Regions from separate parts of the Halomonas sp. 11-S5 genome, predicted to be linked through region 1. Evidence: predicted binding sites of a transcription regulator. Region 1 holds the regulator's gene; each other region holds the start of a gene.
The links. The regulator sigma-54, encoded in region 1, starts transcription at its own class of promoters, with help from an activator protein. The targets are predictions, from matches to a motif close to TGGCACNNNNNTTGCTNT.
Positions count from the first base shown of each region.

Region 2: glnK (P-II family nitrogen regulator) is a predicted target of sigma-54. The motif match lies at 841-858, and genes of this name have one in related genera.
Region 3: OP497_RS05745 (P-II family nitrogen regulator) is a predicted target of sigma-54. The motif match lies at 883-900, and genes of this name have one in related genera.
Region 4: OP497_RS06930 (nitrate reductase) is a predicted target of sigma-54. The motif match lies at 2,921-2,938, and genes of this name have one in related genera.

Region 1 is NZ_JARANW010000003.1:181,401-186,473, reverse strand. Features, by position in the region: gene OP497_RS03910 (HAD hydrolase family protein) at 1-68, shown strand, start outside; gene lptC (LPS export ABC transporter periplasmic protein LptC) at 72-656, shown strand; gene lptA (lipopolysaccharide transport periplasmic protein LptA) at 653-1,183, shown strand; gene lptB (LPS export ABC transporter ATP-binding protein) at 1,183-1,908, shown strand; gene OP497_RS03890 (RNA polymerase factor sigma-54) at 2,051-3,475, shown strand; gene raiA (ribosome-associated translation inhibitor RaiA) at 3,635-3,943, shown strand; gene OP497_RS03880 (PTS sugar transporter subunit IIA) at 3,951-4,424, shown strand; gene rapZ (RNase adapter RapZ) at 4,479-5,073, shown strand, end outside.
Region 2 is NZ_JARANW010000005.1:68,774-73,846, forward strand. Features, by position in the region: gene OP497_RS05750 (ammonium transporter) at 1-756, shown strand, start outside; gene glnK (P-II family nitrogen regulator) at 910-1,248, shown strand; gene OP497_RS05760 (ferredoxin--NADP reductase) at 1,422-2,198, opposite strand; gene OP497_RS05765 (LysR family transcriptional regulator) at 2,355-3,281, shown strand; gene OP497_RS05770 (host attachment protein) at 3,335-3,763, opposite strand; gene OP497_RS05775 (hypothetical protein) at 3,978-4,481, shown strand; gene OP497_RS05780 (VanZ family protein) at 4,478-4,885, opposite strand; gene hemE (uroporphyrinogen decarboxylase) at 4,878-5,073, opposite strand, start outside.
Region 3 is NZ_JARANW010000005.1:63,649-68,721, reverse strand. Features, by position in the region: gene OP497_RS05750 (ammonium transporter) at 1-443, opposite strand, end outside; gene OP497_RS05745 (P-II family nitrogen regulator) at 483-821, opposite strand; gene OP497_RS05740 (accessory factor UbiK family protein) at 1,113-1,454, shown strand; gene OP497_RS05735 (YifB family Mg chelatase-like AAA ATPase) at 1,528-3,030, shown strand; gene OP497_RS05730 (hypothetical protein) at 3,045-3,527, opposite strand; gene OP497_RS05725 (alpha/beta hydrolase) at 3,524-4,498, opposite strand; gene OP497_RS05720 (malate synthase G) at 4,730-5,073, shown strand, end outside.
Region 4 is NZ_JARANW010000006.1:98,426-103,498, forward strand. Features, by position in the region: gene cobA (uroporphyrinogen-III C-methyltransferase) at 1-88, opposite strand, end outside; gene OP497_RS06930 (nitrate reductase) at 45-2,798, opposite strand; gene OP497_RS06935 (ANTAR domain-containing protein) at 3,175-3,774, shown strand; gene OP497_RS06940 (hypothetical protein) at 3,771-3,920, shown strand; gene OP497_RS06945 (FAD-dependent oxidoreductase) at 4,399-5,073, shown strand, end outside.

The DNA.
Region 1 (5,073 bases):
ACACCCTGCTCCAGGCCCAGGGGCACTGGGACGCCGTACTCGACACCTACCTGCACGGCACGACCTGAGCCATGCGCTTGCCGCGCCCTGGCTTTCGCACCGGCCTGTTGCTGCTGCTGCTCGCCCTGGGCGGCGGACTGGCGCTGCTCGACCTGCGCGACACCCCGCTCCCCGGCCCCGTGCCGGGGGGCGAGGCCGGCGAGCCGGACTACTACCTGGAAGACGCCAGGCTGACCCGCTTCGATGCCCAAGGACGCCCCCACCAGCGGCTCGACTCGCCGCGCCTGACCCACACCCCGCATGACGACGTCACCCGTCTGGAGCAGCCGCAGGGACGGCTGCTGGACGACTCGGGACGGGTCTGGCTGGCCAGCGGAGAGCGCGGCACCCTGGGGACGGGCGGCAACCCACTGACCCTCTCCGGCAATGCACGACTCCTGGCCCCCGCCGAGCGCTGGCAGCTCGACACCGAGGTGCTCCACTTCGACGCCGACAGCGGCCATGCCTGGAGCGACACCCCGGCCCAGCTGCGCCAGCCGCCCCAGCGGATGCGTGGCGAGCACTTCGACGCCTGGATCCATGACAACCGCGCCCGGCTGACCGACAATGTACGCGGCCACCATCCGCCCGACACCCGCGAGGAGCCCGAGTCATGACGCCCCCCCCCTTAGCCCCCTTGCTGACCCTTGCTATGGTCGGCTTGCTGATGGGCAGTGCACCAACCCTGGCCCTGGAGGGCGATGCCAGCGCCCCGGTCGAGGTGACGGCCGACCGTCTCGACCTCGATGATCGTGCCGGTACCGCCGTCTACACCGGCGACGTGGACATCCGCCAGGGCAGCATGCAGCTGACCGGCGCCCGGGTGGAGATCCAGCGCAACGACCAGGGCCAACTGGCTCGCGCCACCGCCACCGGCGAACGCGCCTACATCGAGCAGAAGCCCGCCCCGGACGAGCCTCTGGTCCGCGGCTGGGGGCGCACCATCGTCTACCATGTCGCCGAGCGCCGCATCGAGCTGATCGACCGGGCCGAGCTGCATCAGAGCGGCGATACCTTCGACGGCGGCTACCTGGAATACTTCCTCGACCGTCGCGTGGTCCAGGCGCGCGCCGAGGCCGAGGGCGTTAATGAACGCCAGCGCGTACGCATGACCCTGGAACCCGAGCAGCAGGACGGCCAGTGATGAAGACCCTGAGCGCCCTCCATCTGGCCAAGAGCTACAAGCGACGCCGGGTGGTGCAGGACATCAGCCTTTCCATCGAGCAGGGCCGGATCGTCGGGCTGCTCGGCCCCAACGGGGCCGGCAAGACCACCTCGTTCTACATGATCGTCGGACTGGTGCGGGCCGACGCCGGGGAAGTCCGTATCGACGACCTCGACCTCTCCACGGCGGCCATGCACGAGCGGGCACGGGCCGGCATCGGCTACCTGCCCCAGGAGGCCTCGATCTTTCGCAAGCTGTCGGTCGCCGACAACATCATGGCGATCCTCGAGACCCGCAAGGAGCTCGACCGCGCCGCTCGCAGGGACCATCTCGAGCAGCTGCTCGAGGACTTCCACGTGACGCATATCCGCGACAACCTCGGCATGAGCCTTTCCGGGGGCGAACGCCGCCGGGTCGAGATCGCCCGTGCGCTGGCGACGGAGCCCGCCTTCATCCTGCTCGACGAACCCTTCGCCGGGGTCGATCCCATCTCGGTGGGCGAGATCAAGGGCATCATCCGCCAGCTCAAGGCCCGCGGCATCGGGGTGCTGATCACTGACCACAACGTCCGCGATACCCTGGACATCTGCGATACCGCCTACATCGTCGGTGACGGGCGCATCATCGCCAATGGAGATCCTGAAACGATCCTCGCCGACCAGCGGGTCCGCGAGGTCTACCTGGGCGAGGACTTCCGTCTCTGACCACAGTCACCTGATATATCTGTCGTTATTCCGCGACGGCATGAAGATTGCGCATGGCACGATTGTTGCATTTTTTGCGCTTGCAAGCCCCCCGACCAGCGGCTAGGGTTGGGGTTTTCGGCAAGTCGAGGGCACTCGTCTCATGGCCATGAAGGCGTCCCTGCAACTGCGTGTCGGTACCCAGCTGACCATGACCCCCCAGCTGCAGCAGGCCATCGCGCTGCTGCAGCTCTCGACCCTGGACCTGCGCCAGGAGATCCAGCAGGCGCTGGAATCCAACCCGATGCTCGAGGTCGAGGATGACTTCGGCGAGCAGGCGGTGAGCGAGGCGACCGACGAGGAGTGGGCCAGCGAGATCCCCGACGAACTCAGCACCGACAGCGACTGGTCCGACACCTACCAGGACCTCGGCACCGCGCCCACCGGCGGCAGTGGCGAGGGCCCGGACTTCGAGCGCCAGGCATCGGGCCAGAGCCTCCAGGGCCACCTGGCCTGGCAGCTGGCCATGACCGACCTGGACGCACGCCAGCTGCACATCGCCGAAAGCCTGATCGACGGCGTCAACGGCGACGGCTACCTGACCCAGCCCCTGGAGGATATCCGTGACGGCCTCAGGGCCCAGGGCCTCGACGGCCTCAAGACCCGCGAAGTCGAGCAGGTGCTGCTGCGCCTGCAGCAGTTCGAGCCCACGGGGGTCTTCGCCCGCGACCTGCGCGAGTGCCTGATGCTGCAGCTGGCTGCCCTGCCCGACACCACCCCGCTGCTGCCGCAGGCCCGCCGCCTGATCCGCCAGTTCCTAGAGGCGCTCGCCGGCGACGATCGCCGCCTGCTCAAGCGCCGGCTCGGCCTCGACGACGACGCCCTGAACACGGTGATCAAGCGGGTGCGCTCCCTGGACCCGCGCCCCGGCAGCGCCTTCTCCGATAGCGATGGCGCCTATGTCATCCCCGACCTCATCGCCCGCCACACCCGCGATGGCTGGCAGGTGGAACTCAACCCGGAGGCCATGCCGCGGCTGCGCATCCAGCCCGACTATGCCGCGTTGATCCGACGGGCCGACAAGAGCGAGGACAACCAGTTCCTCAAGGACCACCTGCAGGAGGCGCGCTGGCTGATGAAGAGCCTCTCCAGCCGCAACGACACCCTGCTGCGCGTGGGCCGCGAGATCATGGTGCGCCAGCTCGACTTCCTGGAGCGCGGCGAGGAGTCGATGAAGCCGCTGATCCTGGCCGACATCGCCCAGGTCGTGGAGATGCACGAATCGACTATCTCGCGGGTCACCACCCAGAAGTTCATCCACACCCCGCGCGGAATGTTCGAGCTCAAGTACTTCTTTTCCAGCCAGGTGGGGGGCAGCGGCAGCGAGGGCGATGCCCACTCCAGCACCGCCATCCGCGCGCGCCTGCGCAAGCTGATCCAGGACGAGCCGCCTCGCAAACCCCTCTCCGACAGCAAGCTGGTCACTCTGCTCGACGAAGCCGGCATCAGCGTCGCGCGGCGCACGATCGCGAAGTACCGCGAAGCGATGGGCATCCCCTCCTCCAGCGAACGCAAGCGGCTGCGTTGAGGCGCTCCCGCAGGCCCCGGACTTCCTCCTCTCGCGTGGCCGCAAGCGGTTGAAATGACGCCGGTCATGCGCCTTTCGAATCCCCTCGGTCGAGGGGCTATGCAGAACAGCAAAAAGGGTTACAATCGACCCATAACCCGAAAGAGCAAGGAGCGTGTCATGCAAGTCAACATCACCGGCCATCATGTGGAACTGACCGACGCCCTGCGTGACTATGTGCAAGAAAAGCTCACCCGCGTGGAGCGCCACTACGACAATATCACCAACGTGCAGGTCACCCTCTCCGTGGAGAAGGAGCGCCAGCAGGCGGCCTGTACCCTGCATGCTGCCGGTGCCGAACTGCATGCCGAAGCCATGGACAACGACATGTACGCGGCCATCGATGCGCTGGCCGACAAGATCGATCGCCAACTGGTCAAGCACAAGGAAAAGGCCCAGGCCCGCGCCCAGGGCGCCGGTGCCCGCTGATTCCGTCATGACACTGGACGCCATCCTGCCCCCGGAGCGCACCCTCTTCGATGTGCCTGGAGGGAGCAAGAAACGCGTGCTGGAGTTCTTCAGCACCTTCATCGCCCAGAACACGCCCAGTCTCGACAGCCAGGAGGTCTTCAGCCGGCTGATCGGGCGCGAGCGGCTGGGGAGTACCGGTATCGGCCACGGGGTCGCCATTCCCCATGCCCGTAACCCCCACTGCAAGGCCCCCATCGCCGGCTTCCTCAAGCTGGCCGAACCGGTGGACTTCGACGCCATCGACGGTGAGCCGGTCGACCTGGTGTTCGTGCTGCTGGTGCCCGAGGAAGCCGACGAGGCCCACCTGGCCCTGCTCGGCCAAGTCGCCAGCGTGATGAACGATGCCGACACCCGGGCCGGGCTGCGTCACAGCACCAGCCAGCGCGAACTCCATGAACGCCTCACAGAGGCGATCCGACGACAGGCCTCGGCCGGCTGAGCCCTCCCGCCTAGGGGGCCTCTGCCCGGCCATACCCACGACCAGGAGACCCGCATGCAGCTTGTGATCATCAGTGGCCGGTCAGGCTCCGGCAAGTCGATCGCGCTGCAGGCGTTGGAAGACCTGGGCTACTACGCCATCGACAACCTGCCGGCCATGCTGCTCGGTCCGCTCGTCGATGAACTGCAGGATGACCGCTCGCTGCGCTCCTCGATCGCCGTCAGCATCGATGCCCGCAATCTGCCCGCGGCCCTGGAGCGCTTTCCCGAGCTGCTCGAGGAGCTGCGGGGCCGCCGGGTCGACTGCCAAGTGGTCTATCTGACCACCGACGTGCGTGTGCTCCTCGAACGCTACTCCCAGACCCGCCGCCGACACCCCCTGACCCGCGGCAGCGACATGACCCTTGCCGAGGCGATCGATACCGAGGAGCACTCCCTCTCCGAGATCCGCGACCTCGCCGACCTGGTGATCGACACCACGCGCCTCTCGGTGCACGATCTCCGGGGGCGCATCACCGACCAGGTCGCCGGCCACCGCGCCGAGCGGATGACCCTGACCGTGGAGTCCTTCGGCTTCAAGCGCGGCGTGCCGCTCGATGCGGACATCGTCTTCGATGCCCGCTGCCTGCCCAACCCCTACTGGGATCCGG
Region 2 (5,073 bases), on a different contig from region 1:
GGCTACTCCGACTACGCTGGCTCTGGCATCGTGCACCTGGCCGGTGCCGCCGCGGCTATGGCTGGCGTACTGGTGCTCGGCCCGCGCAAGGGCAAGTACGGCAAGGACGGCAGCATCTTCGCCATCCCCGGCGCCAACTTGCCGCTGGCCACCCTGGGTACCTTCATCCTGTGGATGGGCTGGTTCGGCTTCAACGGCGGCTCCGAGCTGAAGATGTCCGACGTCGCCTCCGCCAACAACGTGGCCCAGGTGTTCGTCAACACCAACACGGCCGCCGCCGGGGGCGTGATCGCCGCCCTGATCCTGGCCAAGCTGTGGTTCCGCAAGGCCGACCTGACCATGGCCCTGAACGGTGCCATCGCCGGCCTGGTGGCGATCACTGCCGACCCGCTGTCACCCAGCGCTCTGGGTGCCGTGCTGATCGGTATCGTGGGCGGCCTGCTGGTCGTCAGCTCGATCGTCGTCCTCGACAAGCTCAAGCTGGACGACCCGGTGGGTGCCATCTCCGCCCACGGCGTGGTGGGCATCTGGGGCGTGCTGGCGGTCCCGTTTACCAACGCCGAGGCCGGCTTCGGCCCCCAGATCATCGGCATCCTCGGCATCTTCACCTGGGTGTTCGTGGCCAGCCTGATCGTCTGGCTGATCCTCAAGGCCGTGATGGGCATCCGGGTCACCGAGGAAGAAGAGTACGAAGGCGTCGACCTGACCGAGTGCGGCCTGGAAGCCTACCCCGAGTTCAGTGCTTCCAAGAAGTGAGGCAGGCCCCCGAGTGAGCTGGCGTGCTCCTTCTGGCCCCCTTCGGGGGGCCTTTTTTATTCCTCCCGCAGCGGGTGTATGCTCTGGCACAATGAATGCAGCAGGGGTGGCGGACAGCGCCACCGACCAACGGACACAACGAGGATCAAGACCATGAAACTGGTGACCGCCATCATCAAGCCGTTCAAGCTCGACGACGTACGGGAGTCGCTCTCCGAGATCGGTGTCCAGGGCATCACCGTCACCGAGGTCAAGGGGTTCGGTCGCCAGAAGGGCCACACCGAGCTCTATCGCGGCGCCGAGTACGTGGTCGACTTCCTGCCCAAGGTGAAGCTCGAGGTGGCCGTGGACGACGAGATGGCCGAGAAGGTGATCGATGCCATCACCCAGGTCGCGAATACCGGCAAGATCGGCGATGGCAAGATCTTCGTCACCGCCCTGGAGCAGGTGCTCCGTATTCGTACCGGCGAGACCGGAAAGGATGCGGTCTAAAGCTCGAAGCTCGAAGCTCGAAGCTCGAAGCTCGAAGCTCGAAGCTCGAAGCTCGAAGCTCGAAGTCGGTCAGCGTACGATCCACCACCGCATACTGAAAAACCCCGTGGCCAGGCCACGGGGTTTTCTCTTCCAGCTTCCAGCCGCGTAGCGGCGCTCTTCAAGCTTCCAGCTTATTTCTCGACGAACGCCCGCTCGATGACATAGTCGCCGGGCTCGCCCATGCGCGGCGAGATGGTGAAGCCGAGCTCGTCAAGCAGGTGGCTGGTGTCATCGAGCATCGCCGGGCTGCCGCAGATCATGGCGCGATCCTGCTTGGGATCGATGGTCGGCAGGCCGGTGTCCTCGGCCAGCTTTCCGCTGCGGATATGATCGGTCAGCCGCCCCATGGTGTGGAAGGTCTCGCGGGTCACGGTGGGGTAGTAGACCAGCTTCTCGCTGATCTCTTCGCCGAGGTACTCGTGGGCGGGCAGATCCTTCTGGATGAAGTCGGCATAGGCCAGCTCGCTGACGTTGCGCACACCGTGCACCAGCACCACCTTCTCGAAGCGCTCGTAGACTTCCGGGTCCTGGATCAGGCCCATGAACGGCGCCAGGCCGGTGCCGGTGGAAAGCAGGTAGAGGTTGCGCCCCGGCAGCAGGTCGTCGGTGACCAGGGTGCCGGTGGGCTTGCGGCTGACCATGATCTGGTCCCCCACCTTGAGGTGCTGGAGGCGCGAGGTCAGGGGACCGTCGGGCACCTTGATGCTGAAGAACTCCAGGTGGTCCTCGTAGTTGGGGCTGGCGATGGAGTAGGCCCGCATCAGCGGCTTGCCGTTCACCTCGAGGCCGATCATCACGAACTGGCCGTTCTTGAAGCGTAGGCTGCGCTCGCGGGTGGTCCGGAAACTGAACAGGGTATCGTTCCAGTGGTGCACACTCAGAACGTCCTCAAGCGCAAACTTGCTCATGCCGACTCCTAGATATTCCATAAACGAATAGATAAGACAGCCAATCTTTGAGTGCAATTCTAAGAGACGAGGCATTATCTGTTAAATGGATTGTATGGATAACACTTATCTATACTGTAGATATCAGCTCTAGATATCAAACCGCCGAGGAGTGTCATGCGTTACACCCTGCGCCAGCTGGAAGTCTTCGTCACCGTCGCCCAGCACGAGAGCGTCTCCCGGGCGGCCCGCATCCTGGCGCTCTCTCAGTCGGCGACCAGTACCGCCCTCGCCGAGCTGGAGCGGCAGTTCGACTGCCGGCTGCTCGATCGCATCGGCAAGCGCCTGAAGCTCAATGCCCTGGGCTTCCAGCTGCTGCCCAAGGCGGTGGCCTTGCTCGACCGCGCCGAGGAGGTGGAGGAGCTGCTGCGTGGCCAGCAGGGCATCGGCACCCTGGACGTGGGCGCCACCCTGACCATCGGCAACTACCTGGCCACCCTGCTGATCAGCGACTTCATGCAGCGCCATCCGGGCAGCCGGGTGCGCCTCTCGGTGCGCAACACCCGGACCATCATCGACAGCGTTCGCCAGCACGGGCTCGACCTGGGGCTGATCGAGGGGCAGTGCGAGGAGGAGGACGTGATCACCCAGCCCTGGGTGGAGGATGAGCTGGCGGTGTTCTGCTCGCCCCGTCATCCGCTCGCCACCGCGGGTCCGGTGGAGCTGGACCGTCTGCTGCGCGAGGCCTGGATCATGCGCGAGCAGGGCTCCGGCACCCGGCTGACCCTGGAGCAGGCGGCACGTCACCGCCGCGGGCGTTTCAACATCCTGCTGGAACTGGAGCATACCGAGGGCATCAAGCGGGCGGTGGAATCGGGGCTCGGCATCGGCTGCGTCTCGAAACTGGCCCTGCGCGACGCCTTCCGCCGCGGCAGCCTGGTGCCCATCGCCACCCCGGAGCTGGACCTGAGTCGCCAGTTCACCTTCATCTGGCATCGCCACAAGTACCTGGCCACCGGCATGCGCGAGTTCCTCAAGCTGTGTCGGCAGATGACCGAAGGCATCCGTCGCAGCGACCAGATCGCTCTGCCCCAGGTGCCCTGACGCGACGCGGCCCGGCGACAGAGCCGGGCCGCGGGGAAGGCGTCAGCGAGAGGCTAGCGGAGGTCGCTGACGGCCTCCTGGATATCGGCGAGGGAGGCCTTGGTGAGATCCTTGGCCAGGGTGTGGATCACCAGCTTGGCGGTGGGGCCATCGACCTTCTCCCGTAACTGGCCGAGGAAGCGCGGCGGTGCGACCAGGATCAGCTTCTCCATGGTGTTGTCGACACGGGCGCGATAGAGCCGCTCGGCGACCTCGCGGGCGAAGATCTCCTCGTGGTGCTGGGTCGCGACATTCTCCCCGCCGGCGCTGCGCGCCGTCGTCGAGGTCGACTCATGGACATCGCCACCGCTGTCCGTCACCAGGTCCCCCTCGTGCATGCGACCCTCGGCATGGAGGAGGCTGTCCTTCTCGCTGACCTTGAGTCCATTGCGGGTGAACAGCCGAGCCCGCGCCGCATCAGCCACCACGATATAGGTTGTCATAGCCGCTCCTTGATGCTGGTGAGTTGGCGGAAGTCCTCCCGACGGGACAGCCACTTCCGCCTCTCGTTCCACATTGGCAAGCGCACTCCCGTTGGTCAACCTGGCGATACGCAATGACTGCAGGGCGGCGGGATCTGGGGTAGCATCCTGCCCTGGCCGGCAAGGACGTCGGCGCGACTCATCACCACGATGTGCATTCCCCGGGAGGACCCCGATGCGACAGTTCCTGTTTCCTCGCCGGCCGCTGGCCCGCACCACCCTGCTGACCTGCCACCTGCTGCTGCAGCTCGGCCTGCTGGCCGGAGCGGCCCTGTGGCTGGCTCCCCGCACGCCCTGGCTCGCCCCCGTCGACTGGGCCTCCGCCTGGCCGACCCTGGCCCTGGCCGGGGGTACCTGGCTGCTCGCCGCCGTGGCCCTGCGCCTGCTGGCCGAGCTGTGGCTGCTGCCCCACCACCTGGGCGCACAGCGCCCCGGCTTCGCCCCCGGCGCCGTGGTCACCCGCTCCTGGGAGCGGCGCCCGGCGGTGCATGACCACGAGGCCGCCTGGACCAGCGCGGCGAGCAGGAGCGCACCCGAGGAGGAGAGCGTGCTGGGCCGCGCCCGGGTGACGCGCCCTGCCGAACGCCACCGCCCCCAGCGCACCGCCAGCGAGCCGACCCTGGACCTGGCGACCGGCGGCCAGGCAGAGCCCGACGCCAGCCGGGAGCCGCGCCTCTAGTGGCGCGGCATGCCCCGAGGCGGACGGCGCAGGCAGACCCGACGAAAGGCATGCAGCCCCAGTGCCGCCGAGGCGGCGCCCAGGCCGTTGGCCAGGATGTCCGCTCCGTCGCCGCCGCTGCGGCCGGGCACCGGGAGCTGGGCAAACTCGATGACGATGCCCAGCAGCAGCGCGGCCAGGAAGGCCAGCGGCAGACGGACGCCGGCGAGCCCGATCAGGCCCGCCAGGCCGGCATAGCCGATGAAGTGACTGGCCTTGTCCCAGGGCAGCGTCTCGGGCAGCTCGCTGCTGGGCGCCAGGCTGCCCCAGGCGATCACCAACACCGCCAGGCAGGCCAGCAGCGCCCAGCGGCGGCGCCAGCGCCTATCCTCCCCGGCGGCCAGCCGGTAGAGCCAGTCAGCCATGGGCGATGTTGCGGTGATAGGCCGGGCTCAGGTCATGCAGGGCGTCCATGAAGGCCGTGACATGGTCCGGGTCGGTGAACTGGTTGATGCCGTGCCCCAGGTTGAAGACATGCCCGGGCCCGTGGCCGAAGCTGTCGAGGGTGCGCGCCACCTCGGCTCGGATCGCCGAGGGGCGGGCAAACAGCACG
Region 3 (5,073 bases), on a different contig from region 1:
ATGAAGCCGGTCATGACCACGGCGAAGGCCAGGAAGGCCCACAGCTTCATGCGCTCGGCCACGGCACCGGAGACGATGGACATGGCGGTGGCCACGAACACCACCTGGAAGAAGAAGTCCGAGCGCATCGAATAGTAGGGAGCGTCGTCACCGCCGGCCAGCACTGCATCGACGCCGTTCTCGCTACCGATCAGCATGCCGAGACTCGGCAGGACGCCGCCCGCGCCGCTGGAGTACATCAGGTAGTAGCCCACCAGCAGGTACATGGTGCAGGCGATGGCGAACAGCGCGATGTTCTTGGTGAGGATCTCGGCGGTGTTCTTGGAGCGTACCAGGCCCGCCTCGAGCATCGAGAAGCCGGCGGCCATCCACATCACCAGGACGCCGCAGATCAGGAAGTAGAAGGTATCGAGCGCGTAGCTCAGCTCCGGTAATTCGACCATGGGGTCTCTCCACGTCAGGAAGGGTAAGGGAGGCGTCGGTCAGACGGCATCGGCGCCGCGCTCACCGGTGCGGATGCGGATGACGTCCTCCAGCGGCGTGACGAAGACCTTGCCGTCGCCGATCTTGCCGCTGTTGGCCGCGCTGCAGATGGCATCGAGCACCGCCTCCAGCCGTGAATCGTCTACCGCGACCTCGACCTTCACCTTGGGCAGAAAGTCGACGACGTACTCTGCACCGCGATAGAGCTCGGTGTGGCCCTTCTGGCGCCCGAAGCCCTTGACCTCGGTGACGGTGATGCCCTGGACGCCGTTGTCGGCGAGTGACTCGCGCACGTCGTCGAGCTTGAACGGTTTGATGATGGCAGTAATCAGCTTCATCCCGGATCTCCCCTGCTGGATGTCGGCGGCCTGATGCCGTGCGATGGGTGGCTGTCCTGCTCAAGCGTAAACCGTGCCACATTACGGAATATGGTTTTTATATCAGTGAGATGAGGCGATGTGCGAAGCGGCTTCCCGGTGAGGTGAACCTCGCCGCCACCGCGGCTGCACTCTTGTGGTGCCTTGTCGTGGTACTCATGCCCCATAACAGGGCGCCGGCGGGGAATGCGCCGGGCGGGGGGCTTGCGTATCCTGTGGGCAGGCATCCCATCACGATTGAGGAGAGACACCATGGTGAGCCATGATCGTATCAGCCGCCTGGCCCAGCAGATCGGCGACCGCCTGCAGGGCGCTTCTCAGGCTCCGGAAGAGGTGCAGAAGGGCATTCAGCAGGTGGTGAAGGGCGCCTTCGATCGCCTGGAGCTGGTCTCGCGGGAGGATTTCGACATCCTGATGGACGTGATGCAGCGCACCCGGGCGCGGGTCGAGGCGCTGGAGACGCAGGTAGCGGCCCTTGAGGCGGCGCTGGACGGCAACGCCTCGCAGGAGGCGGCGCCTAGCGAGCCTCCGGCCGCGCTGCCGGAGGAGTCGAGCCCCGAGGAGGATGCCGGCGCCGGTGAGACCGAACGCTGATCCCCGGCCGGTGCCGGGCGCATCCGGCTGGCCTGGGCTAGCCTGAGGGTAGATAGGCTGCGAGGGATCGCCGATGACGCTGGCAATCATCCACACCCGGGCCGGCCTCGGGCTCGAGGCGCCCGAGGTGCTGGTCGAGGTGCACCTGGCCAATGGGTTGCCCGGCATGACCCTGGTGGGGCTGCCGGAAGCCGCCGTCAAGGAGAGCCGCGAGCGGGTGCGCAGTGCCTTGGTGAATGCCGGCTTCGACTTCCCGCTGAGGCGCATCACCCTCAACCTGGCGCCTGCCGACCTGCCCAAGGAGGGGGGCCGCTTCGACCTGCCCATCGCCCTGGGCCTGCTGGTGGCGTCTGGCCAGGTACCGCCCGAGGCGCTGGCGGATGTCGAGTGCGCCGGCGAGCTGGCCCTGGACGGCCGGCTGCGCCCGGTGACCGGCGTCCTGCCGCTGGCCATGGCGACGCGTCGCGCCGGTCGGCGACTGATCGTGCCGCGGGCCAATGCCGACGAGGCGGCCCTGGCCGGCGATCTCGAGGTGTTGCCGGCGGATCACCTGCTGGAGGTGGTGGCTCACCTGCTGGGTCAGACGCCCATCGCACCCCATCGGTCACCGAGTATCGTCCCGTCACTCGAGGCGGGCCCTGACCTGGCGGAGGTGCGTGGCCAGCATCAGGCACGGCGCGCCCTGGAGGTGGCCGCCGCCGGCGGGCACAACCTGTTGTTCGCCGGGCCGCCCGGCACCGGCAAGACCATGCTGGCCAGCCGCTTGCCGGGGATCCTGCCGCCGCTTTCCGAGTCGGAGGCCCTCGAGGTGGCGGCGATCCGCTCGGTCAGTGGGCGTTCGCATGCCGAACAGTGGGGTGTGCGCCCCTTCCGCGCCCCGCACCATACCGCCAGTGCCGTGGCCCTGGTGGGCGGTGGTTCGAAGCCGCGGCCCGGCGAGATTTCCCTGGCCCATCACGGGGTGCTGTTTCTCGACGAGCTGCCGGAGTTCTCGCGACACGTGCTGGAGGTGATGCGCGAGCCTATGGAGTCGGGACAGATCCATATCGCCCGGGCCAGCCACGAGCGCCGTTACCCGGCCGGCTTCCAGCTGGTGGCGGCCATGAATCCCTGCCCCTGCGGCCACCTGGGTGACCCTCGCCAGGCCTGCCACTGCACGGCCGCGCAGATCCAACGCTACCAGACGCGCCTGTCGGGGCCGCTGCTCGACCGCATCGACCTGCAGGTGGAAGTCCCGGCGCTCTCGCCGGAGAAGCTCACCTCCCGCGAAGCGGGGGAGTCCTCGGCGGTGGTGCGCGAGCGGGTGCTGGCGGCCCGGGCACGTCAGGCGGCTCGCGGCGCGCTGAATGCGCGGCTGGCCGGGCAGGCCCTGGAGGAGGCCTGCGCCCTGCAGGCGGCGGATCGCGCCTGGCTGGCCAGCGTGCTGGAGCGGCTCAAGCTGTCGGCCCGGGCCTACCACCGGGTCCTGCGGGTGGCCCTGACCCTCGCCGACCTGGCCGACGAGGCGCGTCCCGGGCGTGACCAACTGATCGAGGCGATCGGCTACCGCCAGCTCGATCGTCTGCTCAAGGGCTGAGGGCCAGCCCGCGCTCAGAGGGCGGTAGCGTCCAGGGCCCCGCTGATCTCGCTGCGCCACGCCGGCGCGTCGCTCCCCGCGCGTCGCAGTTCCAGGCTCAGGCGATAGGGCAGCAACTCGCGGTCGGAGAGCTGCAGCCGGGGGCCGTCGGCCTCGAGGCGGCTGTTCAGGCGCCAGTGGTTGTCGCCGCCCCCCTCGGCCATGGCATCGCGCCACGCCAGCACCTGAGGGCCGTCGGGAACCGCCAGCAGGGCGCGGGTCAGGCTCTCGAGCACGCGTTCTTCGCCGAGCCCCAGGCGGCGGTCGACGTCCGGCCTGGCCAGCAGCAGGACCTGGTCGACCGCCGGTCTGGGCATGGGCGGCGTCGCCGTGAGCCGCTTGGCGGCGCGCTCGCCGAGCCCGAACAGGGCCTGGCGCAGCGTGGTCGGCTGCTCCGGCGCAGCGGCACAGCCGGCGAGCAGCAGGGTCGCCAGCAGCAAAGGCAGGTGGGGTTTCATGGTGAGATCGTCTCCCGGGGCGGGGTGTCGGTCGGCTCCAGTCTGGCAATGAAGCGGTCGAGGACCGTGAACAGCTCGCGGCGAATCGGCTCGGCCTCGTTGACCAGGTGGTGACGGGCCTCGGGGTGGCGATGGATCTCGGCGCCGGGGAACTTGCGCGCCAGCACCTCGAGGTTCCACTCCCAGTCCACGGTCAGGTCCTGCTCACCCTGCAGGATCAGGGTGGGAACCGGGCTCGGTGGCAGTGCCAGCAGCTGCGGCATCCAGCGGCGCATGGCCCCCACCCAGTCCATCGCCAGGCGGTCGGTCTGGAGGGGGTCGCCCTCGCGCAGGAAGTCGGCGAAGTCGGCATCCGTGGAGTTGGCGCGGAACTTGCGCGGGATCGATTCCACGAAGGGCCCCACCAGGCGGTGCAGCCAGCTCGACTGGTTCCAGCCCCAGGGGCGTACCAGCGGCGCCAGCAGCGCCAGTCCCGACCAGGCGCCGTCGTCGCCGCGGGTCAGGGCGTCGGTGGCGAGGATCGCCGCCCCGGTGCTCTGGCCGATGCCCAGCCAGGGCCGGGGGGCCAGTCCCTCGTCCTCGAGATGTTGCTGCAGGTGGTGCAGGCAGCTGCCATAGTCATTGAAATCGTCGATGGAGGCACGGCGGCCGCTGGAGAGGCCATGGCCGGGCAGGTCCCAGAGCACGACCCGCCAGCCCCGCGCGAGCAGGCACTCCAGCAGGTGGCAGTAGAGGCCGAGATGGTCGAAGTAACCGTGCACCACGAAGGCCGTGCCGATGGGCGCCTCGGGACTCCAGACCTGGGTCCAGAGGCGGAAGTCACCGGCCTCCAGGTAGCCCACGTAGAGGCCCACATGCTCGGCAAGCAGGGGTGCCAGGCCGTAGTGGCCCAGGTAGCGCTCGAGGTCTCGGCCGGACAGGTCTGCCGGGGCGAGTGGCCCGAGGGCCTGCAACGGGGTGAAGTCGCTCATCGGTTTCTCCGCAATGCCCGTTCATGCTAGCGCCAAGCCGCCGGCCCGGCCAGCAATGCCTCGGTGGCCGGCCGGCCTCATCATCATATGCGAGCCACGGGCGGTAAGCGGCAGGTATAGGTTTACATGTGGAAGTATTTTCCACAAAATCGACGCTACACCGTCATCTTTCCCTGTCCGGCCGGTCGGTGCCAGGGGGCACCGAGCAGCCAAGCATGAGGAGTACGACCCATGACCCAACGCATCACTCGCCATCGCCTTCAGGTGGCCGCCGAGCTGGACCGTTTCATCAACGAACAGGCCCTGCCGGGCACCGGTGTCGACCCCGAGGCCTTCTGGGCCGGCGTCGACGCGCTCTTCCATGATTTGACCCCCCAGAACCGCGAACTGCTCGCCGAGCGCGATCGCCTGCAGGAGAAGCTCGATGCCTGGCATCGCGAGCACCCCGGCCCGATTCGCGACATGGCCGCCTACCGTGCCTTCCTCGAGGAGATCGGCTATCTGGTGGAAGCACCGGCCAGGGTCGGCGTGACCACCGCCAACGTCGACCGCGAGATTGCCGTCCAGGCCGGCCC
Region 4 (5,073 bases), on a different contig from region 1:
CTTGGGCGAGGCGTGCCAGCAGCCTGCCCGCCATGCCCGATGCTTCAAGCGACATCGATGGTGTTGGGTTGCGTCTTGGCGAACGCATGGGCCCCCTCCTCTTCGGCACGTGGTTCGGCACTTTCTTCGATCAGGGATTTGAGTTCGGGAATGCAGCTGCCGCATTGAGTGCCGCAGGCCAGTCGGGCGCCCAGCGTCTCGACGCTGGCATCCCCCTCTCGGATGGCAGCGACGATGGCCCTCTGCCCCACCTGGTGACAACTGCAGACCAGCGGACCGCTATCGCCGGCCCCATCGTCGCAACCTGCGAGCAACCGGCGCCGGCGTCCGGCGTCCAGCCCCTCGCCCCCGGCCGCTTCGGCGAAGCGCTCGGTGAGCCAGGCCAGGCCGGGCAGCTCGGCGGGGGGGCCCACCATCAGCCACCAGTGCAGGCGCCCTTCCGCGATGCCGGCGGCGCGCCACCGTCCGCCATCCGGATCCTCGCTCCACAGCGTCGGCGCGGTCGGCAGATACGCCGCCAGCCAGGTCCGCCAGTCCGGTGCGTCCCCCGGGTGACCGGCCAGTTGCCAGCGCTCGGCATGGCTCAGGGGAATGCGCGCCCAGTAGGCGACATCACCACGGATCTCGCCACCCAGTGTCAGGTCGTTCGCTACCAGCAGGGTCGCTTCCCAGCTGGCCGCCAGCGGTGCGAGGGCGACCGCGCCTTGCTTGAGTTCCGGCTGGCCGGAGACGGGATCGAGATGGGCCTCGAACAGCGCTCCCGTCCGAGCCGTGCCGCTGAACTGGTCGGTCCAGTGGATGGGCACGAAGAGCTCGCCGCGACGCTGGGCCCGGGAGAGGCGCACCCGGCCGACGTAGTCGCCGCCGGCGCCGGAGAGCCGCGCCAGCTGCTGGTCCTCGATGCCCTGGGCAGCGGCATCTTCCGGTGCAACCTCGATGAAGGGTTCGGCACGGTGGTTCATCAGCCGCGGAGCCCGGCCGGTACGCGTCATGGTGTGCCACTGGTCGCGCACTCGGCCCGTATTGAGCCGCAGCGGACGGGCCGGGCTGAGCGACTGCTCGGGGCCGCGAGGCCGCACCGGGACCAAGTGGGCTCGCCCATCCGGGGTGGCGAAGCGGCCATCCTCGAACAGCCGGGCGGTGCCGTGAGGGGCGTCGGCCGTCACCGGCCACTGGATGGGGGCCAGGGCGTCGTAGGCCGCACGATCGAGGCCGGCCAGCGCCGAGATATCGAAGAGCCGTGCACTCTCGGCGGCGTTCTCGAAGGCCGACAGGCGGGCATGCTCGTCGAAGATCTCGCCGGGGTGCCGGTAGGCGAAGGCCTCGCCGACGCCCAGGCGCCTGGCCACCTCGACCATGATCCACCAGTCGTGGCGAGCCTCTCCCGGCGGCGGCAGCAGGCCTCGCTGGCGCGAGATGCACCGCTCGGAATTGGTCACGGTACCGTCCTTCTCGGACCAGCCCGTGGCCGGCAACACGATGTCGGCATAGGCCAGCAGGTCGGTGTCGGCCACGCACTCGGAGACGATCACCAGCGGGCAACGTGCCAGGGCGCGACGCACGCGGTTGGCATCGGGCAGGCTCACTGCCGGGTTGGTGGCCATGATCCATACGGCCCGGAGCTCGCCGCGCTCGATTGCCGCGAACAGCTCGACGGCCTTGTGGCCCGGTCCCTCGGGCAGGGTCGGCACCAGGCCGTCAGTGGTCCAGAAGCGCGTCACCCGGTCGAGGGCGCCCGGCGTGTGGTAGTCCATGTGGGCGGCGAGCTGGTTGGCCAGGCCGCCCACCTCGCGGCCGCCCATGGCATTGGGCTGGCCGGTGATCGAGAAGGGGCCGGCGCCGGGCAGGCCGAGCTTGCCGCCGGCCAGGTGGCAATTGATGATGGCGTTGGCCTTGTCGGTGCCGCTGGAGGACTGGTTGATGCCCTGGGAGAAGAGCGTCACCACGTGCAGCTGGCTGGCGAACCAGTAGAAGAAGGTCTCCAGGCGTTCCGCATCGACATCGCAGTCGGCGGCGATGGCCTCCAGCGTGGTATCGTCCCCCCGCGCCGCGGCCAGGGTCTCGTCCAGCCCCTGGGTGTGCTTCTCCAGGTAGACCCGGTCGAGCTTGCCCTGGTCGGCCATCCAGGCCAGCAGGCCGTTGAACAACCGCGCATCGCTGCCCGGTGCCACACCCAGGTAGAGGTCGGCGATCTCGCAGCTGTCGGTGACCCGCGGGTCGATCACCACCACCCGCATCAGGGGATTGCGGCTCTTGGCGGTACGCAGCCGCTGGTAGAGGACCGGGTGGTTCCAGGCCAGATTGGCGCCCACCAGCACCACAAGTTCCGCCTCCTCGAGATCCTCGTAGCTGCAGGGTACGGCATCGGCACCGAAGGCACGCTTGTGGGCCGCCACCGCCGAGGCCATGCACAGCCGCGAGTTGGTATCCAGGTGCGGCGTGCCGAGGAAGCCCTTGAAGAGCTTGTTGGCGACGTAATAGTCCTCGGTGAGTAGCTGCCCGGACAGATAGGCCGCCACGGCCTGGTCGCCATGGGCGGTGCGGGTTGCCTGGAGCCGCTCGGCCACGGTGTCGAGGGCGGTATCCCAGTCGACCTCCACGCCATCGACCCGGGGCCGTAGCAGCCGCCCGTGATCGCCCAGGGTCTCGTGCAGTGCCGAGCCCTTGACGCACAGCCGACCGAAGTTGGCCGGGTGGTCGCTGTCGCCGTCCACCCCGGTGAGACGGTCGCCCTCGAGCCGCGCCAGCACGCCGCAGCCGACGCCGCAGTAGGGACAGGTGGTTCGGGCCTGATGCATCTCGACCTCCTTTCAGGACTGCAGACGACGACGCCCACCGCGATTCCCGAGGGAATCCAGCGGTGGGCGTCGTTGCCGTGATGGGGAGGCGACACAGTGCCTCCCCGCTGATAAGGGGGAATCAAGCAATCCCCGTGCCAGCAAGCCCCTACTCCTTGGCACCTGGCGGCTTGGGTACGGAATCAGGCCCCGCGCCCTCGCCTCCTGCACCATGCCAGGGGCGCCATCGGCTTCACCTGCACCATTTTGGACCATATCGGCCGCCTAGCGGACACGACCCAGGGCCGCCGGGCCCCGTGCGACGGGTAACGCCGAGTCTGGAATGCATCTTGCAGCACTGCTGCCATCAGAAGCCGAGCCACGAGCGACACACCCTATGCCACCACCCCTGAAGATCCTGCTGGTCGACGACGAGGTCGTCCGCGCCGCCATGATCGAGGAAGCCCTGACCCGCCAGGGCCACCGGGTCATCTGCCGGTTGACCAGCCCGGCGAGCCTCAACGAGAGGGTCGCCTGCCACCAGCCCGATGTGGTGATCATCGACATGGAATCCCCCGACCGCGACACCCTGGACAGCATGGCGCTGCTAAATCGCGAGAACCCGCGCCCAGTGGTGTTCTTCGCCGACCAGCACGACCCCGAGACCATGCAGGCGGCCCTCAAGTCCGGCGTCAGTGCCTATGTGGTCGACGGCCTGCTCCCCGGCCGGGTCAAGGCGATCATCGAGGTCGCCATCACCCGCTTCGATGCCTTCCAGTCGATGCGCCAGGAGCTCGATCGCGCGCGCAACCAGCTGGTCGAACGCAAACGCATCGAGCGGGCCAAGGGGCTGCTGATGAAGCACCAGGACTGCGACGAGGATCAGGCCTATCGCATGCTGCGCAAGCTGGCCATGGACCGTGGCCAGCGGATCGCCGAGGTGGCCGACAGCGTCATCGATATTCTCGAACGCCTGCAGAAGGGGCCGCTCTCATGACCGCCACACCCTCACCGGAACTCACCCGCCTGACGCTGGGTTTCATCCCTCTGCTCGATGGCGCCCATATGCTTGCGCCCCTGCCGCTGGCCATGAGCCTGGGCTGGGGCGAGCGCCCTGCGAGATCCTGGCGCCCATCACCCTGAGCCGCAGCGGCAATACCCTCACCTTGTCGCCTGACCTGGCAGGCGCCAGCGGCGCCCGCCTCACAGAGGACCCCGCCGACAGCGGCTTGCCCCTGCCGCGGTGCTGCGCCCCGAGGCCGCCGGCCGTTTCGCCGAGCCCATCGCCCGGTACATGCAGGCTAACGGTCGGCACCTGGATCGCCGCACCCAGGAGGAGTGCTACAGCCCCGTGCATTTCGACGCCACCACGCACCACTGATGTGCAACCCCGCCAGAACAAGGCGAACTGGAAGCCGGAAAGACGTGACTCTATTGCACTGGAAATAAAGGAGAAATATAGATTTCATGGTCAGCTGGCCAGATTCTTGATGGTAACGGGAAAGCCGCGATCAATGGCGATCGCGCCATTCAATGACGAAGACGTCTCCGCGCTTCCCGATGTCGGGCAGCGTCGAGGCGTCTTTTTTTGTTCGCGCCTGTTCGCGAGAGAGGTGAAGCGATGAGTCACCGACATTCCCCGGCACCGATCGAGCACCTGGTGATCGTCGGCAATGGCATGGCCGGCCATCGGCTGGTCGAGGCCCTGGCCGGACACCCCGGACGACCGGCCCGCATCACCGTAGTCGGCGCGGAGCCCACCCCGGCCTACAACCGCATCCTGCTCTCGCCCTGGCTGGCCGGCGAGATGGATCGCGCGGCCCTGACCCTGCGCGAGGCCGACTGGTACGCCGAGCAGGGCGTGACATTGGTACTCGGCGAGCGGGTCAAGGGCCTCGATCGCCGGGCCCGCCGCCTCACCCTGACGAGTGGTCACGTCATCGACTACGACCGCCTGGTGCTGGCCACCGGCTCGCGACCGACCCTGCCGGCGGTCCCTGGCATCGGCCTCGACGGCGTGCACGGTTTCCGCGACCTGGACGATGCCCAGGCGCTGGCGGCGGCGGCCGGGACTGGCGGACGGGCGGTGGTCGTCGGCGGCGGCCTGCTCGGTCTCGAGGCTGCCGAGGGGCTACGCAAGCAGGGCATGGCCACCAGCGTGCTGCAGCGCTCATCGCGGCTGATGAACCGTCAGCTCGACGCCACCGCCGCCCAGCTGCTGGAGGCCGAGCTCGCCGGTCGCGGCCTGGCGGTTCACACCGACGCGCGGCTGGCCGCCCTGGAGGACGGCGGCGGC